3 regions of the Exiguobacterium abrahamii genome follow, and region 1 is predicted to be linked to each of the others. Evidence: riboswitches for the same ligand, from Rfam matches in the RefSeq annotation. Region 1 holds a riboswitch; each other region holds the start of a gene.
The links. A riboswitch is a leader RNA that binds a small molecule or an ion and turns the genes downstream of it on or off. The one in region 1 is predicted to bind thiamine pyrophosphate.
Positions count from the first base shown of each region.

Region 2: another riboswitch for thiamine pyrophosphate. It lies ahead of ITJ88_RS08620 (thiamine phosphate synthase); the one in region 1 lies ahead of tenA (thiaminase II).
Region 3: another riboswitch for thiamine pyrophosphate. It lies ahead of thiD (bifunctional hydroxymethylpyrimidine kinase/phosphomethylpyrimidine kinase); the one in region 1 lies ahead of tenA (thiaminase II).

Region 1 is NZ_JADOYC010000002.1:273,809-284,672, reverse strand. It holds gene ITJ88_RS11135 (sporulation protein) at 1-235, shown strand, start outside; gene ITJ88_RS11130 (glycoside hydrolase family 3 protein) at 415-2,331, shown strand; gene ITJ88_RS11125 (hypothetical protein) at 2,361-2,669, opposite strand; gene tenA (thiaminase II) at 2,721-3,416, opposite strand; TPP riboswitch at 3,491-3,597, opposite strand; gene ITJ88_RS11115 (DUF1002 domain-containing protein) at 3,792-4,673, shown strand; gene abc-f (ribosomal protection-like ABC-F family protein) at 4,953-6,749, shown strand; gene ITJ88_RS11105 (alanine/glycine:cation symporter family protein) at 6,946-8,409, shown strand; gene ITJ88_RS11100 (diacylglycerol/lipid kinase family protein) at 8,546-9,439, shown strand; gene ITJ88_RS11095 (M23 family metallopeptidase) at 9,685-10,401, shown strand; gene ITJ88_RS11090 (penicillin-binding transpeptidase domain-containing protein) at 10,518-10,864, shown strand, end outside.
Region 2 is NZ_JADOYC010000001.1:1,656,180-1,667,043, reverse strand. It holds gene ITJ88_RS08675 (SDR family oxidoreductase) at 1-613, shown strand, start outside; gene ITJ88_RS08670 (hypothetical protein) at 628-816, shown strand; gene ITJ88_RS08665 (GntR family transcriptional regulator) at 971-1,351, shown strand; gene ITJ88_RS08660 (ATP-binding cassette domain-containing protein) at 1,344-2,021, shown strand; gene ITJ88_RS08655 (hypothetical protein) at 2,018-2,833, shown strand; gene ITJ88_RS08650 (hypothetical protein) at 2,844-3,938, shown strand; gene ITJ88_RS08645 (hypothetical protein) at 4,021-4,314, shown strand; gene ITJ88_RS08640 (DoxX family membrane protein) at 4,341-4,829, opposite strand; gene ITJ88_RS08635 (MFS transporter) at 4,959-6,143, opposite strand; gene ITJ88_RS08630 (OsmC family protein) at 6,334-6,759, shown strand; gene nagZ (beta-N-acetylhexosaminidase) at 6,756-7,976, shown strand; TPP riboswitch at 8,033-8,135, shown strand; gene ITJ88_RS08620 (thiamine phosphate synthase) at 8,218-8,811, shown strand; gene ITJ88_RS08615 (FAD-dependent oxidoreductase) at 8,808-9,752, shown strand; gene thiS (sulfur carrier protein ThiS) at 9,749-9,949, shown strand; gene ITJ88_RS08605 (thiazole synthase) at 9,952-10,716, shown strand; gene ITJ88_RS08600 (ThiF family adenylyltransferase) at 10,713-10,864, shown strand, end outside.
Region 3 is NZ_JADOYC010000004.1:98,644-109,507, reverse strand. It holds gene ITJ88_RS12590 (formate/nitrite transporter family protein) at 1-230, opposite strand, end outside; gene ITJ88_RS12585 (hypothetical protein) at 414-1,016, opposite strand; gene ITJ88_RS12580 (YitT family protein) at 1,153-2,019, shown strand; gene ITJ88_RS12575 (CHASE3 domain-containing protein) at 2,213-2,851, shown strand; gene ITJ88_RS12570 (ArsR/SmtB family transcription factor) at 2,897-3,265, opposite strand; gene ITJ88_RS16325 (hypothetical protein) at 3,321-3,569, opposite strand; gene thiE (thiamine phosphate synthase) at 3,776-4,414, opposite strand; gene thiM (hydroxyethylthiazole kinase) at 4,404-5,171, opposite strand; gene thiD (bifunctional hydroxymethylpyrimidine kinase/phosphomethylpyrimidine kinase) at 5,152-5,955, opposite strand; TPP riboswitch at 6,071-6,181, opposite strand; gene ITJ88_RS12545 (murein hydrolase activator EnvC family protein) at 6,245-7,522, opposite strand; gene ITJ88_RS12540 (murein hydrolase activator EnvC family protein) at 7,724-9,169, opposite strand; gene mce (methylmalonyl-CoA epimerase) at 9,433-9,843, shown strand; gene ITJ88_RS12530 (type 1 glutamine amidotransferase domain-containing protein) at 9,891-10,403, opposite strand; gene ITJ88_RS12525 (hypothetical protein) at 10,430-10,603, opposite strand; gene ITJ88_RS12520 (organic hydroperoxide resistance protein) at 10,636-10,864, opposite strand, start outside.

The DNA of each region.
Region 1 (10,864 bases):
CAATACACACTACGCTCATAAACTGGATGAGATCGAAATCATCATGCTTCAAGACGGGTCTGGGATTGATTTAATCGTCCAAGTCGACCGTCGCGCGCACAGTCTCGGATCATTATTCAGTGAAATGGCTGGTGCGGATGAGTCGATGATCAAATTGCGTCTGTCTAATAGTGAACTGCAAGATCAGTCGTTCGTCGAACGCCAGCTGACAAGCATCGTGGAACGCTATAGCTGATTAATCGATTGAATTTACTTGAAAGTGATTCCTCTTCAGGGGGAGTCACTTTTTTATTGAATTTTATTTCAATTTGAAATCGTTTACAAATAAAACATTGTTTTAAAACAACCTCCTTGCTATACTGTCCGTATTGAAAAGAATTCCAGTCACGGTTTGACTAAAGGAGGACATACATCATGAAAAAAATCGGACAGTTCACGTTAACAGCCGGACTCGCAGCAGTACTTGTCTCAAGTAGTTTGCCTGTCATGGCAGAGGCAGGGTCTTCAGCCGATCGGATCAGTCAAAAAATCGACACGATGACACTCGAACAAAAAATCGGGCAAATGATCATGCCCGACTTCCGGCAGTGGAATGGCAGCAATCATACGTCGCTTGCCCCAGAAGTCGCGAACATCATCGACCGCTATGATTTAGGTGGCGTCATCTTGTTTGCTGAGAACGTCAGCGAAACCGAACAGACGACGAAACTCGTTCATGATATGCAAGAAGTCGTCAAACAAGACGACAGCAACGATATTCCGCTTTTCGTCACGATCGACCAAGAAGGCGGAATCGTCACTCGGCTCGGGACAGGAACGAACTTACCTGGCAATATGGCGTTAGGTGCAACCCGTAGTAGTGCATATGCGAATGATGCCGGTCATATCATCGGTTCCGAGTTGCATGCACTCGGCATCAATGTCAACTTCGGTCCGGATCTTGATGTCAACAGCAACCCTGGAAATCCCGTCATCGGTGTCCGCTCGTTCTCGAGTGATCCGGCGCTCGTCGGCACGCTCGGTTCCGCTTTGATGAAGGGGATTCAGGATGAAGGCGTCGCAGCGACTGCCAAACACTTCCCGGGTCACGGCGATACGGCGACCGATTCCCACTATGGCTTGCCGGTCGTCGACCGGTCCCTGCAGGAACTAGAACAAGTCGAGCTCCTCCCGTTCAAGCGAGCTATTGCTGAAGACATCGATATGGTCATGACGGGACATATCGGAATGCCGCAAATCGAACCCGAAGTCGTCACGTCGAAAAACGGTACTTTCCCGTTACCTGCGACGTTATCGGATGACGTCATCACGGGCGTACTGCGCGAAAAGCTCGGCTACGATGGCATCGTCATCACGGACGCATTGAACATGCAGGCGATCGTCGACAACTTCACAGAATCAGAAGCAGTCTTAAAGACGTTTGACGCTGGAGTCGACATCGCGCTTATGCCGACGATTCTTCGTTCCAAGCAAGATGTCGAAAAGCTCGACCAGATTTTTAAAGACGTGATCGCAGCGGTTAAAGACGGTCGTCTTTCAGAGAAACGAATTGATCAATCGGTCGAGCGAATCCTGACCCTGAAGGCAGAACGCGGAATATGGAACGGTACGACTGATTCGACATCACTAGCTGAAAAAATCGCGCAAGCGAACCAAATCGTCGGCAGTCCCGAGCATAAAGCAAAAGAACGCGCGATGACGGAAGCCGCAGTCACACTCGTGAAAAATAATCAGCGGACGTTACCATTCAAGCCGAAAAAGAATGCCAACGTCCTTGTGATCGCTCCTGCGGCGGATCAGACGGACAGCATGAAAAAGACGATCGCTTCCCTACCTAAGAATCGGAACTGGCACGTGACGACAGCGAATTACTCGGCTACTACGCTACCGCTCGACCAAAACCCGATATTACGGGCGCAACTCGATGCAGCAGATTACATCATCGTCGGTTCCAACGTCAACACGAGTGCTAAACTACTACCTAACGCACCAGAACAAGCGATTCCGGCTTCGATCTTCCGCTATGCGAAACAAACGGAGACACCATCCGTCCTGCTCAGTCTCCGTAACCCATACGATGTTGCTGTTCAACCGGACGCACCGGCACATGTCCTCGTCTATGGCTTCAAAGGTGATCCGAACGGTCCAGACTCCGAAGCAGGCAATCTAAAATCAGCGGGACCGAACCTGCCTGCAGGTATCCGCGCGATCTTCGGAACGTTCAAACCGCAAGGCACTTCACCGGTTGATGTGCCGGTCTTTCAGAACGGTGTCTTTACCGACAAACTGCATCTCGAATTCGGTGACGGCTTTAAAAACTGGAAAAAATGAGGACATGATACACAAAAGACCGAAGCTCCTTAAAGGATGCCTCGGTCTTTTAATGATGGATATGCAGATTCGGCTTCTGCTTTCGCACGCTCGTAGACACGATGAAGTGAATAAGTCAACGAAGCGTAGAGGACGACGACCAGGACAGTCGCGATGGAACTCCCCGTTGTAAAACCGAACTGAAGCAACCCCTGAAAATTCTGAATCGTAGCATATGTTCCGTACACCGCCATCAGGATGGGAATGATGTACCCAACAAATCTCACTTTTACTTTTCCAAGCACCTGCTGCACGACATATGCCGCGAGGATCACGAGTGCGATGACGACGATTTCCATTCCAATCCCTACTTTCACTAGATGGTATTCCTAATTCTACCACTTAGTGATTCAAGAAGATACCGCTCGTGCCGGAATCGTTTCGTAAACCGACGTAAACGTCTCTTCCGTCCATCCCATATGCCAAAACAGCAACTCATAATAACAGCTCGTCACGAAATGACGTTTCATCCGCTCGCGTTCCGTCGGGCTTGCTTGCTCCGCCAGCGCATCAAGCCGTGCAATCTGTTCAAAGACGACCTTTTCAAACCATTCCGAGCTGTACGTGTCGATCCATTGCTGATAGATTTTTTCTTCCGGTGTACACGTCAGTAATTGTTGCCCGACTTCATAATACAACCAGTAACATGGCAAGATGGCAGCAATCGTCTCTCCAAGCGTTCCTTCACTCGCATGATGCATGTGCGAGACGTACGCATATGCTGTCGGTGCCGGTTCAAATGCTTCAAGGTCTGCTGCCGTAATACCGAGCGGCTCAAAAAATGATTGATGTAAGCTCAGCTCTGCCTCGTAAGTCGAAGTCGCATGTTCGGCAAGTGTCGCGATCGTCGCAAAGTCGTCTGCTTTTGACGCTGCCTTTGCTTGAATCTTCGCAAAGTGTTTTAAGTAATAGGCATCCTGCATGACGTAATGCCGAAATTTCGAGAGTGGTAACGTCCCCTCTCCGATTCCTTGAACGAATGGGTGCGTAAAACTACTGTCCCAATACGCTTGTGCCGCTTGTTTGATTTCTTGTGTGAATGTCATGATCTCATCCTCCTCGTTTAGTTATGAAACGAAAAAACACCACCCCGAAACACACGGGCATGGCGCAAGAAGAACAAGACTTGACGCCACTTCCCTCCGTAAGTACGAACTTAATCAGGTTCAAAGGGTCCGAACGTCTTCGTTCGTCTCAGTCGGTCTACCGACTCCCCTAGTGGTCATTATTCGATTCAAATTCACTATAGCATGCTGAAAATGGAAGTCAAGTTGTCCTCTTTTCGCTATACTATGGAGTGTCAGAAGACGGATGCCGTCTCCATCTACAGACCGATTCCGAACTTCTTTCGTTCTCGTACACTAACTTTAGTACCTGATACTATAATTCATTCTGTTACTTACAAATTGGAGGATTTCATTATGCATACACCAACAAAAATCATAGCGTCAGCCGTTATCGCTTCTGCTCTATTACTCCCGACAGCCGCATCTGCCGAACAAGTCGTCGATAAGACGATCGTCACACTCGGGGAGTCGCTCGGCGCAAAGGATAAAGCTTGGGTGCTTTCCCGTCTCAATGCACCGGAAGGCATCACTCCGATCATCGCCACTTCTGCTGACGAAGAAAAATATCTCGGGAAAAACATTCCACAGTCGCAAAAAGGTGGCAATATGTATTCGTCGGCTAAGATTGAACTGACGGAAAAAGGTGATGGACTTTCCGTCTCGACGGAGAACATCACATGGGTGACAAAGGATATGTATCTCAACGCTCTCGTCACAGCGGGTGTCAAAGATGCCGATATCACGATCACTTCTCCCTACAAGGTGACCGGGACATCGGCACTGACAGGAATCATGAAAGCGTACGATCAAACTTCCGCTGAGACGGGAATTAAGTTAAGTGACGAACGCAAGGATTTAGCACAGCAAGAATTATCGGTCACATCAGACGTCGGAAAAACGGTCGGCACGGATAAAGTCGCTGACTTAATGAATGAGATCAAGGCTGAGATCGCCAATCAAAAACCGGAAACCAAAGTCGAGATCGAAAACCTGATCGTCCAAGTCATTCAAAACAACAATATCCAGTTGTCTGACGCACAAATGGACCGGTTGACGAATCTATTCAATCAAATGGAGCAAGCGAACATCAACTGGGGACAAATCGAGAGTGGTTTGAAAAATGCGGGGCAAGACATCCATGCCTTCGCAACATCAGAAGAAACGAAAGGGTTTTTCGCTAAATTATTCGATGGACTCAGTGACTTCTTCAGTTCAATCGCTGGTGTGTTCAAATAATTCAGACTTCCGTAACTGACAAAAAAATAGTAAACTAGAGATATCTGAAACGAAAGGTGGTGTGAAAAGATGGACTTTGCCGCGTGCAAACACTGGTTGATGGAACAATTGTATCTGTTGCGCGCGATTTTTCATGGAATGGCGTTCTAAGGCACCCGTCTGCCCTTTTTTAGAACTTCATGATTGAAAAATACAGCAAAGCGCATCTTTCACACGTGATGGAGAGTGCTATTTGCGCTCTCCTTTTTTTGATGCGCGCGAAAGGATCAATTGATTATGATGATTTGCGACATTCAACACCTAACCAAACAATTCGGAGGCGAGACGATCTTAACGGATGTTTCCCTCTTCTTAAACGAACACGACCGTGTCGGTCTAATTGGACGAAACGGGAGCGGTAAGACGACATTACTCCGCTTGCTTGCTCGTCTTGAGCAACCGGACGGTGGTGTCATCTATCAAAAGAGCGGTTTGACGATCGGCTATTTGGAACAACTTCCTGTATATAGTGAGACGATGACCGGACTCGACGTCCTTTGGACAGCGTTTGAAGACATCCTCGCGATCCGTTCTCGGATGCAACAGTTGGAGCAAATGATGGCGACAGCACCAGAGAATCTTGATGCGTTACTCGCACGATATGCGGAAGCGACGAATGCGTTCGAACAAAAGGATGGCTATCTACTCGACTCGAAAATCGAGCGCATGGTGAACGGGTTACACCTTCGTCCGTTACTCACTCGTCCTTTCCACCAGTTGAGCGGTGGTGAACAGACGAAGATTTGTCTCGGTCGCATGTTACTCATGGAGCCAAATTTGCTCATTCTTGACGAACCGACGAACCATCTTGATTTAGCTGCCGTGGAATGGCTGGAGCAGTTCTTACGGGACTACACAGGAACCATCCTGCTCGTCTCTCACGACCGGGTCTTCTTGGACGCCGTCGTCACCTCGATCGTTGAACTCGAGGACGGTGAACTGACGACCTATATAGGGAATTACAGCGCGTTCGTCGTCGAACGAGAACGTCGCTTGATGGAACAGTTCCACGCCTACCAAGAGCAACAGAAAAAAATAAAGAAAATGAAGGAAGCGATTCGTCGACTCCGGCAATGGGCAAACGAAGCGTCTCCACCGAGTGAGAAATTATTCCGTAAAGCAAAATCAATGGAACGAGCACTGGAGCGGATCGAACGGATTAAACGACCACAACTCGAAGCCAAAACCGCTGATGTCTCCTTCTCTTCCACTGATCACACGAGCCAAGTCGTCTTTCGCGCTGAAGAACTCTCGTTTGCTTACGGAACCCGCCACATTTTTGATGACGTCTCGTTCGAGATCATGGCACAGGATCGGATCGCGATCGTCGGAACGAATGGAAGCGGGAAATCGACGTTGCTCTCACTGCTGCTTGACGAATTATCACCAGAGGCAGGCACACTCACGCGTGGACCATCGAATCGGATCGGTTACCTGTCCCAGCATGCCCATTTCGAAGAGGACGCGCGGTTAATCGACTGGTTTAGAGACCGAATTGCCGTTCCAGAAGCAGAGGCCCGCCATATCCTAGCCCGGTTCCTGTTCTTTGGACCAACTGTCTTTCGGTCCATTTTGTCACTGAGCGGAGGCGAACGTGTGCGATTGCAACTCGCCGTCCTCGTTCATTCGTCGATCAATGTATTAATTTTCGACGAGCCGACGAATCATCTCGATATTGAATCAAGAGAGACACTCGAAGAAGCACTCGAGAACTTTTCTGGTACATTGATTGCCGTCTCACACGACCGCTATTTCTTGAATCGTCTTTTTCCGCAGATCTTGTGGCTCGAAAATGGTTTGACGCGTTATCATGGTACGTATACGTATGCACAACAGAAGCGTACTGAGTTCGCTATATCTTCTTCACTTCACGTAACCCCCAAAAAACCAAAACGCTTGTCACAACACGAGTTGGAAGTGCAGATCGAGCGGCTTGAACAGAAATTAGCAAAACGTGAAAAATCGACTGATACCGTTTCTAAAAGTATCCAACAGCAACTCGATGACCTATACGAACAGCTGCTACAATATGGATGATTCAGCTTTCCTTGACTGTCACTCTCGATACCGAGAGTGACAGTTTTTTCGTTCACCTACAAGGCTTTTAACTCCTAACATTTAGCTAACTTTATTAAGTTTTAAAATTTTATTTTATTTTGTTGTTGCTTATTGTCTGAAAATTCGTATAATTTAGCGTATAGCTTTTATTATTCTTTGGGAGGAATACACCATCATGAACGCCATTCAGCAAGTCATTCAAGGAAGTGTCGATTACGCCAACAATATTTTATGGTCGTATGTATTAATCGCCGTATTGATCGGCGGCGGGATCTACTTCACGATCCGAACTGGCTTCATCCAATTCACTTACTTAAAAGAGATGTTCCGCGTCACGCTCGATAAAAGTGAACAAACAACAGACGATAAAGGAGAAAGCATCACTTCTCTCCAGTCATTCTTCATCGGTGCTGCGACACGGATCGGTACAGGTAACCTTGCCGGTGTCACGATTGCTGTCACACTCGGCGGACCGGGTGCCGTATTTTGGATGTGGATGGTCGCTCTTCTCGGTGGTGCGACAGCGCTCATCGAAAGTACACTGGCTCAAGTTTATAAAGTGCGCGATACGAAATCGAACGCGTACCGTGGTGGTCCTGCCTACTACATCGAAAAGGGCTTAAAGAACCGGGCTCTCGGAATCGTTTTTGCAATCTTGATTGCTGTTACATTCGGTCTCATTTTCAACTCCGTTCAATCGAACACGATTGCCGCTGCCTTTGACAATGCGTTCGGTATTAACACAGCTATCGTCGGTGCTGCACTCGTCGTCTTGACGGGACTCGTCATCTTTGGTGGTGTACATCGCGTTGCGAAATTCTCTGCAATCGTCGTTCCTATCATGGCAGGTCTCTACTTGATCGCTGCTCTTTATGTCGTCGTCACGAATCTGACGGAACTTCCTGGTGTATTCGCAATGATCTTTAAAAGCGCCTTCGGAATCGAGCAAGCAGTCGGTGGCTCGGTCGGTGCTGCAATCTCACTCGGTGTCAAACGCGGATTGTTCTCAAACGAAGCCGGGATGGGTTCTGCTCCGAACGCTGCTGCTGCTGCTGAAGTTTCACACCCAGCAAAACAAGGTTTCTTACAAACACTCGGTGTATTCCTTGATACGTTGATCGTCTGTACAGCGACAGCAACGATCATTCTCCTCAGTGATAGTTATGCTGCTGGAAATGGCGAAGGAATCGGCATGTTGCAAAACGCGCTCTCCGAAGAATTTGGTGCAATTGCTCCACCATTCATCGCACTCAGCGTCTTCTTGTTTGCTTTTAGTTCAATCGTTGGTAGTTACTACTATGGTGAGACAAACATCGAGTTCATCAAACAAAGTCCTGCAGCCGTCTTCGGTTTCCGGATTGCGACAATGGGCTTCGTCTTCATCGGATCTGTTCTCAGCCTAGGTATGGTATGGAGCTTTGCCGATCTCTTCATGGCAGGCATGACATTGATTAATATGACGGCGATCCTCCTCTTAAGCGGCATCGCCCTCAAAGTCATTAAAGATTATCAGGAACAACGGAAGCAGGGACTCGATCCTGTCTTCTCAGCAAAAGCACTCGGGATCGAAAATACAGAGTGTTGGGACGTTGAAGAAGAAGCACGTCCTGCTGCTGGTGAAGTGCCGCCATCACAATAATTTAACTCTGAATTCAAACTTCAGCACCGAGGAAGCCATGCGCTTACTCGGTGCTTTTATTTGTCAAAAAAATTTGGATTATGTTTTCATCGGACAGGGAAAAAGTCAACAGATTGTCCTGAAGGAGGAATTCATCTTGTCTCAAGCCATGTTGATCATCAATCCGTCTTCTGGTAAAGAACTCGGAAAAAAACACGCGACGCTCGCTGAAGAGACGCTTGCTATTCGCTTTGAAACCATCGACGTTCGGTTCACGGAAAAAGAACACGATGCGACAGAATTTGCACGTCATGCTGCCCAGTCTAATTATGACGCTGTCATCGCCATGGGAGGTGACGGAACGGTCAACGAAGTCATCACTGGGATCGCTGAGCAAACGCATCGCCCAACACTCGGAATCGTCCCACTCGGAACGGTCAATGACTTATCGCGCGCATTACACATCCCGACAGATCCCGAAGAGGCGATTCAGATTCTAGCTGACGCCCCTGCCCGACCGCTCGATATCGGTAAATATGATGACCATTACTTCATGAACGTCATCGCTGTTGGTCTGATTGCAGAAGCCGTCGAGGAGGTCAGTGTCGAACAAAAAACGTCACTTGGATCGGTCGCTTATTTCATTGAAGGTCTAAAAGCCTTCAAGGATCATAGCCCCTATCCGATTGAAATTGATTCTGCTGAGAAACAATTTGATGGAGAAGCGCACTTGTTGATCATCGCCTTGACGAATTCCGTTGGTGGGTTCGAATCCTTTGCAGAAGACGCAAAAGTCGATGATGGACTGCTGCATGGGTTTATCATTACGAAGCTTGGATTCTTTGATGCGCTCCAAGCATTACCTAAACTCATCACGGGTGGATTATCAAAAGCCGATCAAATCGAACACTTCACGACGACACGTGTCGAAATTCGCTCGAAAGAAGAATTGCCGATTAATGCCGATGGGGATACAGCAGGTCATGTTCCCGTTACCGTCGAGGTGCTCCCGCAACATTTAACTGTGTTTTCACCATCTTCTAATGAATAATAGTATAGGTTCATCGAAAAAAGAACTGACTCTTCGTCAGTTCTTTTTTACTTATTAATCCATTACAATATATGTTAACAAAGCGTAATTTTGAAACATATTTGAAATATTTTCGTGTTATTGACGATGATATAATCATCTCAGGCGAAAAATCATTCTTTAAAATAAATAATTATACATAAAATCTTACAATTTTGTAATGATCCGTTCTGTCGCTTCAGATTTTTAAGGAGGAAATACACTCAATGAAACGTTTACTTACAACAATGACAATGACAGCTTTGGTAGTTTCAGGTTTTGCAACAACGAGTGCTTCGAAAGTTGAAGCTGCAACGACATATAAGGTAAAGGTCACAGCAGACGGGCTTCGTGTCCGTACAGGTCCATCAACAGCTTATAAAATCGTCGGTAGCGTCAATACAGGACAGACATTCAATTATCTCGGTGTTTCCGGTTCATGGACGAAAATTTCTTACGGTGGCGCATCACGCTATGTTTCTTCTACATATGTTAAAAAGTACAGTACGACGACTTCGTCAAAAGCAACGACTGGTTTCTCACGTCCAGCAAGTGGTCCAATCACGCAAGGATATGGTGCTGCAAGTGGCGTTTACGGTTATACGTTCCATAACGGCATCGATATCGGTGCTCCAACAGGCACACCTGTCTATGCATCGGCTGCCGGTAAAGTCATCACATCCCGTTATTACGGCGCATACGGAAATCATGTCATGATGACACATACCGTCAACGGCATCCAATATACGACGGTATATGCACACTTAAACAGTCGCTCTGTCTCAGTCGGACAAACGATTGCTAAAGGATCGAAAATCGGTACGATTGGTGCAACAGGTAACGCATTCGGTGCGCACCTCCACTTCGAAATGCATCGCGGTCCTTACGTCTACAGCGGAACGTCTGCTGCAAACAGTGTCAATCCGCTCAATTACTTCAACTAAGCTTGATTCACCGGACTTCTCCCCATGAGAAGTCCGGTTTTGTGTTTCAGATGAAATCTCCTGACGGGAGTGGTACGGTATGATTATGAGTCTAATCCACAACGGAGGCGAAACACATGAAACGAACGATCCCCTTTCTTTTATCAGCGACGTTTGGTGCAACGTTACTTGCCGGATGTCAAGATCAGCCGACACCTGAAGAACGTCTTGATGCCTACATCAAACTTTGGGAAAAACAAGATTACGATAAAATGTATACGTACGCGAGTACGGCTACTAAAAAGGAATACGGAAAAAAAGAATTCATCGAGCGGACAAAACAGTTGTCGAAAACACTTGATATCAAAAAGTTATCCGTCGAGCGAAAAAAAGCAGAGGAAGCAACAGATGACAAAAAAGCGTCCCTTCCCGTACAAATCTCCTTTGATACGGTTGCAGGAGCCGTTGCTTATGATAAACAAGT
Region 2 (10,864 bases), on a different contig from region 1:
GGTGGCAACCATCGAATCATACGGCGTCAAAGCATTAAAGATCGCGAAAGATATTAGTCGACCGGAACACGCACAACCAATCATTGATCGGGTTATCGCTGAGTTCGGCCAATTGAATATTCTCGTCAATAATGCCGGCAAGCAGTTTCCGCAAGATGACTTTCTAGCCATCACACCAGATCAACTCCGAGAAACGTTCGAGACGAATGTGTTCTCGATTGTCTATCTGACGCAAGCAGCGTTACCGCATCTAAAAAAAGAGGACACGATCATCAATACCTCGTCCGTGACAGCATATGCCGGTGCACCAACGTTGATCGATTATTCGGCGACGAAGGGAGCAATCGCGACACTGACGCGTTCGCTTGCATCAAGCTTGATCAAACAAGGGATTCGCGTCAATGCCGTTGCACCGGGTCCAATTTGGACACCACTCATTCCAGCGACGTTCACGAAGGAAAAAGTGGAGGCACATGGGGAAAATACATTAATGAAACGCCGGGGACAGCCGTCGGAGAATGCAGCGGCTTATGTCTATCTCGCCTCCCGCGATTCGAGTTACGTCACGGGTCAGACGATTCATATCAACGGCGGCGACTACATCACGTCTTAAGGGGGGAGATCAAGATGAAGAAAAATCCGAATGAAGTGCCTGAACGCGAACCAGATCATCAACCGGACGAGATACCGCAGACACCACCGAGCGAGGTGCCAGATACGCCACAGGAAGACCCGGTCCGTCAGCCGGAACCGGATACGTTCCCAGAACCGACCGAGATTCCGGATACACCGCAGGAGGATCCGAATCCCTATTAATCAATTCATCGAAGCCGTCATCCAATGCAGGATGGCGGTTTTTGCGTGACTAATGAAAAAAACCATCTTGACAGTCAAACTGTATGGTGAGTATGATACAGAAGAGAAGTGTATTATTGTTTTAATACATTAAACAGGAAAGGGAGGTCTACCGATGCAGTTCGACCAAAGAAGCCCGGTGTACCTGCAGGTCGTCCGTTGGTTCAAACAACGAATCGCGACTGAGGAATTGCAAAGCGGGCAAGAGATCCCGTCCCGCCGCGAAATCGCCGCACAGCTCGGAATTAATCCGAATACCGCACAAAAAGCATATAAAGAGATGGAGGAGCAGCAATTGATTACGACAGAACGGAATGTCCCGAGTAAGATTACCCGCGATCCACAAGTTGTCCAAAAAGTACGGGCTGAGATGTTGGAAGAAGCCGTCTCTGAATTCATCGATGCCGTCAAGGCAATTCAAATCCCACTCGATGAGGTCGTCTCGAAGGTCGAGACGGTCTATCAGGAAACGGAACGGAGGAAGATCGATGCTTGAAGTCCATGGCTTACAAAAGAAGTACGGGAAAAAACCGGTTCTTCAAGGCGTCTCGTTCTCGGTTCAGATGGATCAATTGACGTGCCTGATCGGTTTAAACGGTGAGGGGAAATCGACGATCCTGAAGGCAATCGCAGGTCTCGTCCCGGTCAACGCGGGAACGGTTCTCGTCGATGGCGAGGTCAACCGAAACAAGATTGCCTTCGTTCCGGATATCCAGACGATGCCCGGTTACATGACGGTCGGTGATGCGCTGACGTATATGGCGGATTATTACTCCGACTGGAACCAGGCGACAGCGGATGAGCTGATGCGGATCTTCCAGCTGTTATCGACAGATAAGATCACGGACTTATCAAAAGGAAACCAAGCGAAGGTCAGTTTGATTCTTGGTTTTGCGCTCGATCGTCCGTACTTACTACTCGACGAACCATTCGCTGGGATCGATCTGTTTACGAAAGAACAGATCGCAGGACTATTCTCGAGTCACTTCATGGAAGGACGCGGTATCCTGATGACGACACACGAAATTCAGGAAATCGAGCATTTGATCGACCGGGTCGTCTTCTTACAGGACGGTCGGATCATCGATGAACATGAGACGGAAGAGATGCGGGAACTGTACGGGAAATCGGTCCAGGACCGGATGCGGGAGGTCTATCAGCGATGAAACAATACATACAATTGGCGAACGAAGAGATTAAGCGGAGTTTTAAGATATATGTAATTGCGGTCCTTGTGATGGCTGCGATTGAGCTGGTGTCGGTTGTTGTAAAAGTCAAACTACATGAGCGCAGAATTGAAGATTACTTGAAGTCAAATACAGCTACATTGTATGAAGCATTCAATGATATTGGGAAAATAACATTTGTGGATGCTGCTTCATTATTTAGTTATATTACAATGATTGGCATGGTGTTAGTCCTAATTTATACTCTCCAGATTTGGTACCGGGATTGGATTGGTGAAACAAAGTATATCTATCGTTTATTAATGCTTCCGGGAAATCGTGCAAGTATTTTCTTCTCGAAATTGACAACGGTTTTTTTAATCATCATGAGTTTTCTAGGTATCCAGTGGTGTTTGATTCAATTCGGAAATCAATTATTTAATTGGTTGGTTCGAGAAGATTACAAGGACATAAGTAACTTACGTTCTATAGGGAGTACGTTAGGTGAACTATTTTCGCTGAATTTGACGAATTTATTCATCATTCTTGCGGTAGCGTTGTTTATCGTAAGCTTTATGTTTTTGCTTGTCTTAATTGAACGCTCCTATCGTAAATGGAGTGGATTCATTCGAGTGGGAGTCGAGATTTTCATCATAGTCATTTGTTCAGTATCGAGTATATATTTTCTAGAGCAGACTAAGCTGTTATTGAACTCAGAAAAGGCGTATGTATTGACAGGCTTGTTTGTTCTCTATTTTGCTTATGTCATTTGGAGAAGCCTTCGTTTATTAAAATGGAAAATTGCTGTTTAAGGAGGACACTATGCGTTCAATAAAATATGTATTACTTTTAGGCGTCATCTGTATCGTGTCTTTAGGGTTCTATGTTGGACAGGTACTTTCATTCGATAAAATAAAATTCGTTGTCGACACAAAAAAAGGCGATCCAAATGAAGAAGTTGTTCAGAAAATGGAGGTTCGTCTCAGTGAATGGGGACAAAACCCGAATGAATACGGTATTTCGATGAATGGAAACGTTAGGCAATACAGCAAATCAAAACTTTCATTCATTTTCAGTGATGAATCTAGTTGGAGTGATGCCCCACGATCGTTCCAACAATTTATTTGGAAAAACAATACCTATTTTTTTACTAAAGATTCGGTTACATATGGTCTTAATAAGTTGAACAATGAGGAGCTGGAATTGAAGTATTGGAATGCTTTGGATAACAAATTGACAAGTATGACAATTAAATTGCCGGCAACTCAAATGAAGGAAAAATTACGTTTTTCTCCGTTTCAACGAACATCGGACATGTTATTGATTGATTCTACTACTCTTAGTAAACAAATTGAAAGAGAACATATCTATCAAATCGATTTAAAAAAGAAATCGATGACAAAAATCAAATTACCTGACCGTCTAGGAAAAGGGGATGCGATTCGTTCATTTTATGATGGAAAAATGATTGTTGATCAAGAAAGAGAATTAGAATCTCCTGATCATTTTTTGACCGAGACTGTCGTAAAAGATGGCAAGCAGACGAAAACACTAAAAGAATTCGATAAAGTCTACGCATCATATGTCATAAACGATGGAAAATACATCATAGGTCTTGAAGATTCTATTGAAGAACCATCGGATGAGAAAAAACTAGAATGGAAAGTCTACGATCTCGAATCGAACCAGTTATCCGCCAAATCGATTCAGTTTGATTCGATAGCATCAGATGAGGACTTTGGGTATACAAACATCAGTGTAGGTCATGATCACATCTATTTCGCTTATAAGACGAAAAAGGATGAAGTAAAATCAGTCGTAATTGATCCGCTGACATCTGAGATTATTTACGAAGCTAATATTCAGAAACAAGGTTCGAAAAATAACATTTATCTAAACGAAGTCGTAACAAATTAATAAAATTAACTAATTTCCACTCTTAATTTGAAACCTCCCGTTTTCTTCCAACGTATAAAGACTATACAAAGGGGGAACTCACATGCAATTCTTGATTTTTGTCGTCTTCGCAGGTGCTATGTATTGGTTCTACTACAATTTCTTACTCGGGTATCGTAAGAAGAACATTACGTTGACGTTCGACGATCGGTTTTATTCACTCGACGAACATGTCGCAGCGATCGAACAAAAGCTCGCAACGGATGGGCATTCGGCACGTTATCTCGGTGACCGTCGCTTTGAAGTTGATGGTAAACCTTACCTATTCCTTGAACGGACGGTCTCAGTCGGCGGGACCCCGACACAACAGACGATTCTTGAGCAACAAAAAAAATAACTCTCCCCGTGCGGGAGAGTTTTTTGTTAGACCGGAATCCGGTCGAGGGGATGCGGTTGCTGCGACGAACGATACCAGCGGATGATCCAGTGATCGATGCCGATTTGATACGCAAAGCGTCCTGCAGCCAGTAAGGCGATTGACGCTGTTAAGAACACGGGGTTCAAGGCAATCGTCCCAGCAAGTAAGTAATTGAGATTCATGATGCTTCCGACAACGAGTGCAGGAACCGTCAACAGACTAAGAATCAACAGGATCCCGACGACGAGTTCCGCGAACGGAATCAAGGCGTTGATCAGCCCGACATTCGGTAAGGCGAGTTGCTCGATCCACGTCGCATACCAGGAACTGACGAGTGCGTCTTCGCCAGTTGACTTCGCGAGCGCTCCTTCGAGAAACGGTTTTGCATCAAAGCCATTGATGTACTTACCGATTCCAGCGATGAACCACTGGATTCCGAGCCAGAGTCGGATGATCGTCAACAGACCGAGACCGATGATGTGTAATGCTTTCACTTTTTCAGACACTCCTCTACTACAACATAGTCCCCATCATACTGAAAAATCATCAGCGAGATGGGGACTATCATCGAACCGTCATCGAACCGTCATCGACCTGTTACAAAAAAGGATAAGGTAACGGTTTCATGACCGTTGATCGAGGCGATGACTGATTGTAGTTAACAAAGCAGCAACGAGCGCGACCAGTCCACCGACGAGTGCCGTGTTCATCATCGGACCGTTCGCATAGACGATGCCACCGAGTGCCGAACCAAAAGCAATCCCGACGTTACTCGCAACCGGCATCAATGAAGCAGCGAGTCCTTTTGCTTCTGGATTGAACTTTTCAGCGAGGTCAATCAAGTAGATTTGTGTCGAAGTCGTCAGTAAAATCGACATCAACGACATCAAGGCGATGTTGAACAGACCAAGCGGAAGGGATGCTGTCGTGAAGTATAACGCAGCGAGAACGATCGCTTGCACGACGAAGACGAACCGTAAGCGTCCCATCGGATTTTTGCTGGCAATCTTACCGGCAAGGATGTTACTAAAGATCGAGACGACGCCGTAAGCGAGCAGGATCGGACTGATCCACGTTTTCGCGATGCCGAGTTCTGTTTGCAGGATCGGCACGAGGTATGTGTAGACGACGTAGGTTGCCCCGAATCCAAATGACGGAATAAAGAAGGCGATCAGGATTCGCGGATTAGCGAGCAGTCCAAGCTGCTCCTTGATTGAACCGGAACCCGTCGATTGCTGGACTGGAACGACCTTCCATACAGCGAGGAACGCGATCAATCCCATGACTGTCGTTAGCCAGAACGTAGCTTCGAAGCCAGCGTGTTGACCGATGAACGTTCCGATCGGGACACCGAGGACGTTGGCAAGTGTAAAACCACCGAAAATGAATGAGACGGCGACACCGCGCTTCGCGACAGGTACACCGTCACTGGCGACGACCATTGCGAGCGAGATCAAGACACCGGTCAGGATCGCTGTCAGAATACGGGTGGCAAGCAATACTTCGTAACTTGGAGCACAACTACTGGCAAGGTTCAGTAAGACCCAGGCGAGTAAGAGACGTAGGATCAGGCGACGCCGTTCCAGGTGACCGGTCAGCGACATGACGATCGGTGTACCGATTGCAAAGGAGATGGCAAAGGCTGAAACGAGCGTACCGGCTGTTGCGATCGTGATATCAAGGGCTGAGGAGATTTCAGCGAGGATCCCGACGATGACGAATTCGCTTGTTCCGAGAACGAACGTCAGGAGCGACAACGTGGCGATCAAGAGCCAATCGCGTCGACTTAAACGAGTAGTAGGTGACATGGATGATTCCTCAATTCTAGCGCTTGCGCGCGAAACTATGAGTAACAGGATAGCATGAAACGATTTCGTCGGGTATCGCAAAGCGAGATTTCGGGAAAAGAACCATTATTCGAAATAGCGTGTGAATTTCCAGGCTTGCTGTTTTTTGCGTATACTACAGAAGAAGACTACTTACAAAGGAGTGGAAACGATGCAAGCGACAGTGACATGGAACAAACAGATGGGGTTTAGTGGACAGACGGAATCAGGGCATCATCTGGCGATGGATGCAGCACCAGAGAACGGTGGCGAAAATCAAGCGCCGCGACCGACTGAACTACTGCTACATGCCGTTGCCGGCTGTACCGGAATTGATATCGTTTCAATCTTAGAGAAGATGCGCTTGACGATCACCCATTTCGAAATGGATATCGAAGGAGAACGGGCAGAGGACCATCCGCGGCGTTTTACGTCAATCTCGATTCATTACCGGCTCGAAGGTGATCTCCCGGAAGATAAGGTCCGTCGCGCCATCTCGTTATCAAAGGATAAATATTGTTCGGTCTCGCAATCCCTGAACGCTGAGATTTCCGTTTATTATTCGATCAATGGTGTGCGGAGCGAGGATCCTTTGTGAAGAAAGCCGTACTGATCGGTTGCCTGTTGCTTGCAGGGTGTGCGCAGGAGACGACGGAACCAACGAAATCATCACAACCGGAAACGAAACAACCGACAGAAGAAAAGAAGCCGAAGCCTGAGCCGACGAAAGAAGAACGACAACAAGCAAAACTAAAGCAACAATTGGCAGCGATGTCGACGTCAGAAAAAATCGATCAACTGCTCTATATCGGAGTCGCCGGCACGGAACTTTCAGCAGCTGACCGAAAATTATTACAGACGCATGCGATTGGCGGGGTCTTACTGCTCGGCGGAAACATCACGTCAGAAGAACAACTCTTGACGTTCACACGTGCGATTCAAGAGACGGATCAAAAACCGTATGCGTTTGTTGGGATCGATGAAGAAGGCGGACGGGTCAGCCGGGTACCGGATCAACGATTACGTCTACCGACGAGTCAACGGATAGCGCAAGGAGCAGATGATGCGAAAATGGAAGATGTCGGACGTACGCTCGGTCATTTGTCACGATTTTATGGCTTCAACATGGACTTCGCACCGGTCCTAGACGTCAACAGTAATCCGAACAATCCGATCATCGGCGACCGTGCGTTCAGTGCTGATTCGAAGACCGTCGCGACGCTTGGTACGGCCCTGATGCACGGGATGCAGGAGACGGGAACGATTCCGGTCGTCAAACATTTTCCCGGTCACGGCAATACGAGTGTCGATTCCCATGTCGGGCTACCGAAAGTGATGGCATCAAAGGAAGAATTGAAGCGGACGGAACTGTTACCGTTTAAAGAAGCGATTCAAGAGGGCGCCGAGATGGTGATGGTTGCCCATATTCTCTATCCCGCGTATGACGATACGAATCCATCCTCGCTCTCAAAGCCGATCTTGACTGACCTTTTGCGTCAGCAACTCGGATTCAACGGTGTCATCATCACGGATGATCTCGTCATGGGAGCGATCACGAAACAATATGGTCTCGCGGAAGCGGCACGTCAGTCGCTCGTCAACGGAGCTGATATGGCAATGTTTTCAGAGGCAGGTGCTTACACAAAGGTCCATGCCGAAGTGATGCAAGCCGTCAAAGACAAAACGCTGACGCCGGAGATGCTCGACGCTAAAGTAATGCGCATCCTGAAGCTAAAGCAGACGTATGCCGACAGCCAAGAGCAACAGCGACCGACGAAATCGGAGCTGATTCAGCAAGTGGAAGCGCTCAACTAGGACTAGCGAAGCAAAGCGACTCATGCTAGACTAATGGGGCAAGCCAATTAAACACGAAAAGACACTAGGGGAGTCTCCCAGCAGACTGAGACGGAAGTATCCGGACCCTTTGAACCTGATCTAGTTCGTACTAGCGGAGGGAAGTGGCTCGAAACCTTAGATATCCTTAGCGCTTCAGCGCATTTTCGGACCACTCCCTTCAACATCGGGAGTGGTCCTTTTTCGTATGGAAAGGAAGAACATGATGCGTTTACATCTGATTTCGACGGGATCCATTCATCCGCTTGACGGAATAAAGACCTTTCACTCCCTTCAACCTTATACGGATCAGCTGCATCTACGAGAACCGAACTTGTCGGCAGCAGAATTGCTTGATCTAATCGACGCGCTCCTTGTGCATGGTTATTCGCCTGAGCAGTTAACGGTTCATGACCGGGTCGACGTCGCCCATGTCGCAGGCATCGGTGTGCAGTTGACGCGACGGTCCTTGCGTGTCCGCGATGTCCGACGTCATTTTCCGAATCTCGTCATCGGGAAATCGGTCCATTCACTAGCAGAGGCACTGGCAGCAGAAGCGGAAGGAGCCGACCGCCTGCTGTACGGTCATATTTATCCGACAGCGTCGAAGCCGAATGTGCCGCCACGGGGAATCGACGCCTTGAAGCAAGTCGTCACCTTCACGACGAAACCGGTCATTGCGATCGGCGGAATCACACCAGAACGCTTGCCTGAAATCTCAGCGACCGGTGCAACCGGAATCGCTGTCTTATCGGGTATTCTCGGTCAATCGGATCCACTCGCCGCCATTCTAAGTTACCAGGGGGTTCGCGTATGACGGATCACATCATCATCGGCGGCGGAGTCATCGGGTTGACGCTTGCTTACGGTCTCGCCTGTCAGAATGAATCCGTCGTCGTCTTAGAACGCGGAACATGCGGACAAGGAACGAGCCGCGCAGCTGCCGGGATGCTTGCGACGGACATCGAGCTGAGAGCGGAATTGCATTTACTTGCCGCACGTAGTCGTCGTCTGTATCCGCTGCTTGCACGTCGTCTCGAGCGAGAGACTGGCATCGATTGTGGGTACCGGGAACAACCGTTTTTGTTAAAACGTAAAGGACGCGAGCATCTGTTTCCAGCGGTCGGTCAAATCGATCCACGACGACTGACGACTGCATTGATATATGCCTTACGAAAGCGTGGGGTACCAATCGAAGAACAAGTGGAGGTCACACGTATCGAAGAGAACGATGACTTCATCAGGATCGAATCGAATGCGGGAATCTGGACCGGACGAACAGTGACGGTCGCTGCCGGACGCGGGTCGCAAGCCTTGCTCGATACAGCTGGTATTTCGATCGCGACATATGGGGTCAAAGGGGAATGTCTCGCCGTCCGTCTCGCGGGTCAGCCGTTACGCTCGATCCTGTTTGACGACGCTGTCTACCTTGTGCCAAAAGCAGACGGACGAATTTTGATCGGTGCGACCGAACTGCCGTACGACGAGACGGTCGGTGTCAGTGTCGCTGGGATCACGTCATTGCTTCAAGCAGCAGAACGACTGTATCCACCGATTCGTGACGCGGTCATCGAAGAAGTCTGGTCCGGTGTACGACCACAAACGGCGTCAGGCTTGCCATATATCGGAGTCGCCGATTCATCCCGTCGGATCTTCATGGCGACAGGGCATCATCGGCATGGCATATTACTCGCACCGGCGACAGCGGAAGTCTTGGTAAATACATTACGGTTGATTCAGAAGGAGGAAGTCCGATGAACATTACGATTAACGGCAATGACCACACGATCGAACAGATTCAAACGATCGAGGACATGCTCACGCAACTCGGCTTAGGGGAAAAGCTCGTCATCGTCGAACAGAATCGACAAATCATCGATCGCATGGCGTACGGTCAGACGGTCGTTCGAGACAACGACACATTTGAAATCGTTCATTTCGTAGGAGGAGGATAAACATGCTGAAAATTGGAGAAAAGACATTTGAATCACGGTTATTACTCGGAACGGGGAAATATACGGACGCTACGGTACAGCAGGAAGCAATCGATGCGTCCGCCTCAAAAATCTTGACGTTCGCCGTCCGTCGGCTCGATATTTTTGATAAACAACAAGCGAACTTCCTCGAGTCGCTTGATTTAACAAAGTATGATTTACTACCGAACACGGCCGGTGCGAAGACGGCAGAGGAAGCCGTACGGTTGGCGAAGCTTGCGCGGGCATCCGGTATGTGCGACATGGTTAAGGTCGAAGTGATCGGTTGCGACAAGACGTTACTACCTGATCCGATCGAGACGTTACGGGCTTCTGAAGAATTACTTAAAGAAGGTTTCATCGTCTTACCGTATACGTCGGACGATGTCGTCCTTGCACGGCGACTCGAAGAACTCGGTTGTCACGCCATCATGCCGGCAGCGTCACCGATCGGTTCCGGGCAAGGCATTCTCAACCCACTTCATCTACGATTCATCATCGAGCAGACGACGGTGCCGGTCATCGTCGACGCCGGGATCGGTTCACCGACCGACGTCGCCTATGCGATGGAACTCGGTGCGGATGGTGTCTTATTGAACTCCGCTGTCGCCCATGCTCAAGATCCGGTCAAGATGGCGTACGCCATGCGACTAGCTGTCGAAGCAGGGCGCTTCGGATACGAAGCGGGACGTATCGAGAAGAAACAGTATGCGGTCGCGAGTAGTCCAACGAGTGGATTGATTCGATGAACCGTTACTCACGGCAAACTCGATTTCAACCGATCGGGGAAGCGGGACAAGCACGCTTGGCATCAGCGAAGGTGCTGATCATCGGCATGGGAGCGCTCGGAACGGCGTCGGCAGAGCAACTCGTCCGCGCCGGTGTCGGTGTCGTCCG
Region 3 (10,864 bases), on a different contig from region 1:
ACGATCAGGACGAGTGCCACTCCGAAGGTCAGTCCACCAACAAGTGTCGCAACAGGTGACTCCGCCATATATAGACCGTTAATTGCTTTTAAGGTAAAAATAATTGCAAATCCAATGAAAATCCCCGCTAGCATGGCACGAACTAAGTACTCGAGAGGACGCATTTGTAGCATGCGCGTCGACTTGATTGCTTTATTCCGTAATCCTTCTAATGCTTCTACCTCGTTCATCGTAGAAACCTCTCTTTCTTTTGTTCAACACTTCACAATGTTTGTTCATTTATTATCATACTTCCATCTTAAAAGATGTTCAAGTATTGAATAGACCTGTTTTATCGTTTTTATAAAAGAACGAGATGTAAACGATATCATTGTGTCGAGATTGTGAAAAATGCCTTTTCTTGTTTTATACAACTAATTAGTTTGAATTCGTAGTCGTGATGCGAAGCGTTCAAAGAACGTGTTTCGCCTTGATGCATCGAGCACATAACCATCAATAACGACCCGATTAAAGCGTCTAGAAGAGGAAGTAGCTCGTTCAATATCGGTCGGAGTGTAGGCGTCGAATGTTTTCCTGTCCATCGTAAAATCTGCACCTGAATACGGATCCGTGTAGTGAATTTCGAGATCGGTCAAATCAGGAATCGTTGAAAATAAAACAAGCGTATGATGCATCAGCACTTTAGATAACCGAGCTTTCAAAAAATCCTGATTCACTTGTAGTGTCCCAGTATCGGTACCAATCCAAGCTTGTCGCTCTTTTCCTGTCACTTCATAGGCAAGACGTAACGATTCTCCTTCGACATCTACCTGTTTTAATTCTGATGAGAACGGAAGTTGTTCGGCTAATTGACGAACCGCTACCGTATTCATCATCGAGGCACCCACTTGTCTCGCTACAAGATCACCATCATGCCAAATGGATGATTGATTTTTTTCATTGGGTTGTTCGAAAAGACGAATTCCAACCAATATTCCTAAGCAGATACAACCAAGAATCCATAACATTTTCTTCATTTTCATCACCTTCCTAAAAAAACGTACCCTTTTTCATCTTTTTTCATAAGAAGGGTTGAAATTTTATGCATTTGAGCGTACTCTTGCATGCAGATACTCACAGAAGGAGGAGCATGAGGTCACTCATCATATTGCCATGACTACAACACACCCACAGAAAAAGAGAGTTGAAAAAATCAGTTTCTTAATCATTGGTACATTGCTGTATTCCCTTTACATCAGCCTACTACTATCTCCAAATGATATCGGATCAGGCGGTATCATGGGGATCACGCTCATTATTCAAGAGCTCTTCCACACGCCAATTGGATTAACGCAATTGCTCTTAAACATTCCCCTCTTCCTTTTAGGTTTCCGTTTCCTACGCAAACGATTCATGTTCTTATCTGGAATTATCGTCATTGCTTCTTCCTTTTTAATTGACTGGATTCCGACTCAAATCGTTCCGGAATCTTTAAACGATCCACTCGTCGCTTCCATCTTTGCTGGTCTAGTCTCTGGTCTTGCAATGGCATTGATCTTCTTCGGTGGTGCTTCAACTGGAGGGCTTGATATTCTCGGAAAGTTTTTCTTTGCTCGTTTTCATAACTGGCCACTTCCTCGTATATTTCTGATGCAAGATCTTGTCATCTACATCCTTGTATGGTGGGTATTTGATCTTAAACACGTTATGTATGCTCTCATCATGAGCTTTGTTCGTGCCAAAGCCCTTCAGACGGTTTACAGTTTCTATTCTGCTTCTAAGCAATGTATCATCATTTGTGAGAAAGCAGATGAAATCAATGAAGTCATTACAAAAGAACTCGGTCGTGGTGTCACGATTCTCGATGCACGTGGAGGATATTCCAACCGAACGAAAAAAATGGTCTATGTCGTCGTTCAAAATAATGAAATCGTCCGTTTGCAAGAAATCGTCTCTTCTGTCGAACCGAATGCATTCGTTACATTCTCGGAAATCCACACTGTCTTCGGCAATTACAAGGAACATTCGTATTCGTTTTAACACCAAGCGCAGCTTAGCTGTGCTTTTTTCATCTTCTTAAAACAGCTTCTCGTATTGCATCATCTTTCCTGCTTTTTTATGAGTATTATTCACTTTTTTGATCATTATCCCTATTCAAAAAATAGACAGGCTTCACTTTTTTTACGATAGTAGTTAAGCTTATGACATGTCTTTTATTTAAAGGAATGATTGCATGCACTCTCTTTGGCGTCAGCGTATTCTGCTGATTTTCTTGGTCAGCTTATTCGCCTCTATCCCAATCATCTATGCGTTATCCGGTTATCGGACGATTGCAACGATGACCGAGCAAATGAAGGATCATGATATACCGTTAATCAATCAGGTAGATCAGTTGGTCGAACACAATCGAGATCGTGCTAATGCGGTTCGTGGTCTCTTATTGTATGAAGATAATCGTTATATCGAACAATATTACTTTTCAACGTCTAAAATCCATGATTTGCGCAATAGTCTGAACCAATCGTCGACTACTCCAGGGACGATTAAAGATCTTCTTCGCCGCAACAATGTTTGGGAGTCCGAAATTGAACGCGTGTTTGTCGTCTATGAACGTCAAAGTCCAACAGCCGCAAAACGTCTTGCTAGACAGTCAACTCAGACGACTCAAACGATTCTCGAAGACTTATCCCGTGTGAAAGATGATTTGTATAAAACGCTTCAAGCCAAATTACAACAATCAGATACTTTGATCGCTACATATAAATGGATGTGTCTTGGTCTCTCCATCCTGTCCTTTTTACTGATTAGTGCCACGGTCTTTTTCTTCCACCGCTTCGCTCCAAAAGGATCAGAACAATCGTCTTTAGAATAAACGAAAAGCGCAGCTTTGGCTGCGCTTTTCGTTTATTCTAAAGACTCATTCAGACATTGCTTTTCCCTCTTGTACATGTTCCATCGCCATATGTACAAGCGATGACACATGATGGTCATCCAAGGAATAATAGACGACTTTACCGTCTTTTCGAAACTTGACGAGTCCTTGTTTCAACAAAGATCGAAGATGATGCGACGCTGTTGCAATCGAACAGTCGACAGAAGCCGAGACATCACAAACGCATAGTTCTTCTTCGATCGTCAGCGCATAAACGATTCGCAGTCGTGTCGCATCCGAAAGAATCTTAAATAGCTTTCCGATTTCTAGCGTCGGAATCGTGTCAACGATATGTCCGATTTCAGACGCGCGTTGTTCATCAATCGCAATCGTTTCACAACGGGGAATGTCCATGTCCGTCACCTCGTTTCTACCTATATTGCACCATGAGAAACAGGACATTGCAAGTTCAGCGCATTCGTCTGCGAATGAGCCAAAACACGAACCATCCTCCTACGTAATCTCCGATATCCCAGACAATTCGATTTTGATCGACAGCGCGTACGCCGATGTCAATGACTTTCGTGCTTTCTAATCGGTTCGTATAATGTTGACGAAGTCGCGTCGGAATCGGTAGACGAAGAAGTGCCCGGTAATAGATATCTAAATGAGTATGTCCCCAAATTTCCGTCGCAATCGAGCTCGTTTTAATATACAACGGACGTTTGTAGCGTCTTTCATACTTTTCTTTCAATAAAAGGGCCATCTCATAAGATATACGATTAGGACGCGGAAATAAAACTTTTCCTAGATGGTAGATCCCCTGATTATCGACTCGAATGATTTGTGGTTCTAACCGATATCGAATCCAATAGCCGTGAAAACGAATTGTCTGCCATTTCAATACAATCACCTCTGAACGGATTATACCCTGTTCTGAAGTGATTGATGCCATTCTCGTACAGCATCTGTCATTTGTTGCGTAGCGAGTTGCCGATCTTCTTTAGCGAAAATTTCTGAGATGACGGCATACCCTTCTAGCGGGATAGGCAGAGAAGAGACATTCGTTGCTGTGATTCCACCAATACCGATTAGAGGTAATCGTACGGCTTCTCGAATTGCCTGAAGCATCGTGTGCGACATGGAATCAGCGTCCGCTTTGGATGACGTCGCAAATAGAGACCCCACGCCTAAATAAGATGCTCCGTCTCGTTCTGCTTCAATCGCTTGTGCAACGGTTGCTACCGAAACACCAATCACAGCATCTGGTAAAAGGCGACGTGCTGCGGTTAAAGGAATGTCTTCTTGTCCGATATGCAAACCAGCTCCGACGAGTAACGCGATATCGATCCGGTCATTGATGATCAAAGGAACGTCGTAGCGATCCGTGAGCGCTTTCAACCGAACTGCCTGATCGAAGAATTCCTTTCCTTGCGCTGTTTTTTCCCGTAGTTGCACGATCGTTGTCCCACCTAAAATGGCTTCCTCAACGACCGTCTCGATCGCGAATCCAGGATGGTACCGACGATCCGTCACTGCATAGATGGAGTAATCAATTGACACGTTCTGTCACCTCCACAAGATCTTGTACCGTCATGAGGCTGATTGCATTGAACAACTCTCGTTTAAAATCACCAAGACCTTGCGCGGAGGCTGCTTGTTCTCCTGCTTTTCCCATGACGAATGTTCCGTGAACAGCCGCCTCAAACGCTGTATATCCTGCACCGAGGAAACTCGCAATTAAGGAAGCCGTCATACAGCCAGTACCCGTGATATCTCCTAGACGAGGTGTTCCTACATGTAATTCCATTTCGCGCGTTCCATCCGTGATATAGTCGTTCGGACCTGTCACGACGAGGACAGATTTGTGTTTGCGAGCGAATGCACGAATACTTTCTCGATCCATCATTGCATCTCCCGCAGCATCGACTCCCTTAGTTCGCCCATCTTCCCCCAGTAACGTCTTGATTTCAGAAGCATTTCCTTTAATGACCGTACACCCGAGATCGATAAGTTCTTTAGAGAAGGCAGTACGTAATGTCGTTGCCCCTGCTCCAACTGGATCAAGAACGATTGGGACATTCAAACGTTCCGCTTCACGGGATGCAAGTCGTTGAGCTGCTTGCATGTCTGCATCGATCGTACCAATGTTTAAGACAAGTGCTTGCGCGAGTCTAACCATCTCTTCTACTTCGCGAATGTCTTCCGCCATGACGGGTGATGCTCCAACAGCGAGTGTGACGTTCGCGCAGTCGTTGATCGTCACCGTGTTCGTCAGATGGTGAATGAGTGGTTTGTGTTCAAGAATGGTCGTAAACATGTGTATCCCTCCAAAGTGAATGAAAATGATGTGTCGGTCCAATACCTTGTCCGAGGGCAAATCCATGACGAATTGCCTCCGTGACATAGCTCTTTGCCTGTCTTACGCTATCTGTTAAATCTTCTCCAAGCGCCATCCGCGCCGCAATCGCCGCAGATAAGGTACAACCAGTTCCATGAGTATGTTGATTGTCTAACCGTTCCGATGTGAAGCGGTGTTCCACTTCCCCATCAAACAACAAATCCGTCGCAGCTCCCGAGAGATGCCCACCTTTTAGTAATACTGCACCTGTCTGTGTAGCCAATTGATGCATCGCCAATCGCATTTCCTCTAGATTGGTCACTGATCGTCCTGTTAAACGCTCCGCTTCCGGTAAATTCGGTGTGACGAGTGTCGCAAGTGGTAGAAGTTCTGAAATCAATGCTTGTTCAGCCTCCGTCCGCAATAGGGCATGACCACCTTTAGCGACCATGACGGGATCTAATATGATCGGAACTGTCTGTTTGCGGAGATGTGTAGCAATGACACGAATCGTCTGCGCATTCGAGACCATTCCGATTTTGATCGCATCGACACGAATGTCTGAAAAAATCGACGTTAACTGGGCATCTACGATTTCTGGGGATAACTCTTCCACCGCTTGAACACCCAACGTATTTTGCGCCGTGACGGCTGTCAGGACGCTCATTCCATAAACGCCTAAAGCTGAAAATGTTTTTAAATCTGCTTGAATCCCCGCTCCACCACCGGAGTCGGATCCTGCAATCGTCAGTACGTGTTTCATGTTCTTTTCACCTTCCCATCGAGCAATGTAAGGGAGTCGTGACCGACAAAAAAAGCGTCGACCGCTGTAAAAAAGCAGTCGACGCTATACGAAAGCGTTATACACGCATTCCGGTATCCGTTCGGCTCAACTTTCCTACGCTGGTATTATCCAGTTCAGGTAATAGGGTCGAAAACAGATTGGTTTTCCTCTCAGCCGGATTCCTCCAGCTCCCCTAGTTGCTCAAGTATTCGTTTCGCCTTAACTGTAGCATAGAGAAGAAAAAAAAACGAGCCGAAGCCCGTTTTGATTACAGATATGCCAATGGATTGACTGCATTCAGAGGAGAAGAAGCACTGTATTGATAGCCTCCGACATGTAGTTCGAAATGTAAGTGTGGCCCTGTTGAATTCCCTGTACTACCAAGTGTTCCGACTTGCTGACCTTGAGAGACCGTTTGTCCTGCACGAACCGATAATGAACTCATATGTGCGTAGACGGTCGTGTACACTTGTCCATCGAGGAAGTGAGAAATCATGACATGATTACCGTAAGGTCCACCACCTGATGCTGTAATGACCGTTCCAGCTGCTGCAGCGACGATTGGAGACCCGACCGAACCACTGAAATCAACACCGTTGTGGAACGTATAACCGTTCGCGCCGCTTGCTGGTCCGAATCCTTGCGACACTCCACCAGAAGATGGTCGAACGAATTTCCCTCCACTCGAAACAACGGGCGGGGCAACAGAATCAGTAGATTCTGAACTCTTACCTGCTTGTTTTGCTGCTTGAGCATTCGCTTTAGCGGCTTTTTCAGCTGCTGCTTTCTCCGCTGCTGCTTTTTCAGCCGCTGCTTTAGCGGCTGCCTTTGCTGCCGCAATTGCACGTTCTTGCGCTTCGAGAGTCGCTTGAAGTTCTTTTGCGTCTAACAGTTCTGTCGTGAACTTCGTCTTCCCTTTTCGTAATTTCTTCAGCGTAGCACTACGTTCTTTCATTTGAAGCTTTAACGCTTTCTTTTGTTCAATCAATACTTTCTTTTCTTGCATTTGCTCCGCTTTTTTCTCAACGAGCGCTTGTTTTGCTTCTGCTAATTTTTGTTGCGTTGCGATGTAATCCGAAATCATTTTATCGTCTTGCTCAGCGATTTTTTTTCCCGCCATGACACGGCTGAATAAATCACCTAAGTCCTTCGATCCAAAAATGACTTCTTCCCATTTAATCGAGTTTCCATCGTTCTCTTGGAAAACACGCAAACGATCACCGAGTAATTCTTCCTGTTTCTGTAACATTTCTTCGTAACGGACGATGTCTGCCTTTAACTCATCGATTCGAACGTTCAACTGTTCAATTTGTTTATTTTTTTCGGAGACTTGGAAAATCTTTTCGTTGATTGCTGCGTCAATTTGATTGATTTGACGTTGCTCTTTTGAGATTTTAGCTTCTTGTTTTTTGATTGCTTTTTCAAGTTTACGTTGTTCAGCGGCATTCTCAGCCTTTTTTTCTTTAATTGTCGCTGCTGCAATCGGTTGTGTTCCTGTTATAAGTAATGCTCCTAAAACAATGGTAGAAATTAGTTTTTTTAGCATATATCGTTTTCCTCACTTATGTTTTTTCATATTTTATTATAGTATTCAAGTTTCTCTCATATCTGAAATAGATTATAGCACCGTAATCGTTTCAAAAAAATTTCATTTACATTTCAAATGAAAACGGTTTTTTGTAATATATGATTTATTTTTTGAAAATGACAAAAAAAGAACCGTTGCATACGCAACGATTCTTTACGATTAAAGCATCGACATTGGATTAACTGAGTTAGCTGGACCAGTCGCACTATAGCTATACCCACCGATATGGATTTCGAAGTGTAGGTGTGGTCCTGTTGAATTTCCTGTACTACCTAACGCGCCAATTTGTTGACCTTGGCTGACACGTTGACCAGCATGAACATTGAGTGAACTCATGTGAGCATATACTGTCGTATATGTCTTCCCGTTCAATTGGTGAGCGATCATGACATGGTTTCCGTAAGGTCCGCCACCTGATGCTGTAATGACTGTACCTGTTGCAGCTGCCACGATTGGCGTACCGACTGGACCACCAAAGTCAATTCCGTTATGGAACGTATATCCGTTCTCTCCACCTGCAGAACCATACCCTTGTGTAACAGTTCCGGCAGTTGGATGAATGAACAGACCACCTGATGATGGTGCTGGTTTTGGTGCAGCTGGTGCTGACGGCGCTGGAGCAGGCGCAGCTGGTGCTGGTGTAGATGGTTTTGGTGCCGATTGTTTCGTCGAACCAGAAGGTTTTGCTGACTGCGCTGCCTTCTCTTGTGCTGCTTGCTGAGCTGCTGCTTCTTTAGCGGCTTGCTCTTCTGCTGCTTTTTGTGCTGCTGCTTGCGCTGCTTCAGCTTCTGCTCGTGCTTTTGCTTCACGTGCCGCTTGAGCTTGACGTTCTTTTTCGATTCGCGCTTCACGTTCACGTGCTGCTTTTTCAGCAGCAATCGCTTTTTCTTGCGCAATCAGAATTTGTTGAACTTCTTTTGCATCCATCAATTGTGTTTCGAACTTTTCTTTTTTCTTACGTAGTTCTTTTAAGCGTTTGTTCCGCTCTTTTAATTGTGATTCAAGATCCGCTTGTTGACGTTTTAATTCTTTTTTCTCTACTACCAACTGCGCTTTCTTTTCTTTTACTTCTTGTTGCGCATCCGCTAATTGCTTTTGCGTATTCTGGTAATCCGTGATCATTTTATCATCTTGTTTTGAAATGGATTTCCCTGCCATGACACGGCTTACGAGATCACCAACGTTTTTAGCACCAAAGATGACTTCTTCCCATTTAATTGAGTTTCCATCATTCTCTTGCATGACACGAAGACGATCACCGAGTAGTTTTTCTTGGCGTTTTAGTTTCGCTTTATATTTCTCGATTTCTTTTCCAAGTTCAACGATTTCACGTTCTGTTGCTTTGATTTGACGATCCTTTGTTTCGACAGCAAAGATTTTTTCGTTCAACGCTTCGTCTAGTCGATTGACTTCTTGTTGTGTTTTAGAGATTTTTTGACCTTCTTGATTAACAGAAGACTCTAAGTTTTTTTGCTTTTTAGCATTGTCTTGTTGCTGTTGTTCGTTTTTGGCTTTCTGTTCACTTAAATCGTCAGCTGCTGCAAAATGAGGTGCTGATGAAAGAACCAGTGCGGAAACGATGAGCGACGCGAACGTTTTTTTCATGTAGTATTCCCTCTTTTTCTGTAGTGTATGTTTTATGATTTATCGTAGAGTATTTAAGTTAAATTTAAATTCTGTAATAGTTTTTCTTTTTTATAAGAACGTTTTTGATTATAGCATTCATTCCTCTTCCATAATATTTCAGTGATATTTCATTTTAAATAAATCTTTCCTCTTCTATGTAATAGAAACATTTGGAAGGTAACTCATCGTTGCAACTTTGGAGTGTTTTTGGGAAACTGAAGCGAACAGAAGGAGGGTATCATATGAAATTAGACCACACTGGAATTGCCGTTCGCGACATGCAGGAAGCCATTTCATTTTATACAAACGTACTTGGAGGAACCTTAACAAAAGAGTACTCGAATCCTGCGCCTGGTATCGCTTCCAATATTGCGGTCATCGAGTTCGATGATGCGCACATCGAGTTGTTGACGCCAACTAGTCCGGATAGTCCGATTGCTCGTTTTTTAAAACAACGCGGGAAAGGTGTCCATCACATTGCTTATCGCGTAGAGAATTTAGATCAAGCGATTGAAGAAGCAAAACAACAAGGGTTAACATTTTTAGAAGATACGTATCGAACGACGCCATTCGGACGACGACTGATTTATATGAATCCCCGGCATTCACACGGCGTCATTACGGAACTCTGTGATTATCCAGAGAACCCCTAAAAAAATCAGCACTGCGTTATCGCAGTGCTGATTTTTGTTCTATACCATTAGCCAAGTTTTGCAACGATTTCCCGATTGAATGCAGGAATATCATCTGGTTGACGACTTGAGACGAAATTATCGTCAACGACGACTTCTTCATCTGCAAAGTCCACACCAGCATTTTCTAAATCAATTCGAATTGATTTATAACCTGTCATTTTTCTTCCTTTGACGATTTTTGCATTAATCATCAATTGTGGTCCATGGCAAATCGAGAAAATTGGTTTTTTCGACATATCGAATTCTTCGACGAATGAGACAAAACGCTCGTCTTCTCGAAGTAAATCTGGTGAAAAACCGCCTGGAATCAGGAGAGCATCGTAGTCTGTTGCTGAAGTCTCATCAATCGAGAGATCAACATTTACTTTTGCCTCTTCCTGTTTGCCGACGAGTTCTGCACCTTTTTTAGCACCAATGACAGTGATCTCGTGCCCTGCTTCTTTTAATGCATCAACCGGTCCTGTGAATTCTACATCTTCAAAATGATCGGCGAGTACGACTGCTACTTTTTTAGACATGTGATTCATCCCCCAAGTTGTTTGATTTAAATCGGATCTTCTCCGCGATCTCGTGGAGAGACCGTATCATCTGGCATTTCGTCTTTTCCTTTTAGGATTTCCTTTTGTTGCTCCTCTGTCAGTTTCCGTTCTTTATCCGACAGACGATCCCGTTCATCTTCAAACTTTTCATTTGGACGATCGGTTTCTTTCGGTGCCATGGAAAACCCTCCTTATGATTCGTCGATTATGCTTATAGTGAATCGACGACTTTAACTGAAAGATCGACATCAATGTTGCCACGTGTCGCTTTCGAGTACGGGCAGAAATTGTGTGTCTTCTCTAGTAAATCTTCGGCTTCTTCTTGCGATACGCCGACGACCTCGACGACGAGTTTCGCTGCAATTTTTACACCGTTATCCGCTTCGTCCTGTAAGAGGCTGACTTCTGAATTCGTCCGCGTCTCGACTCGTTTTTTTGCT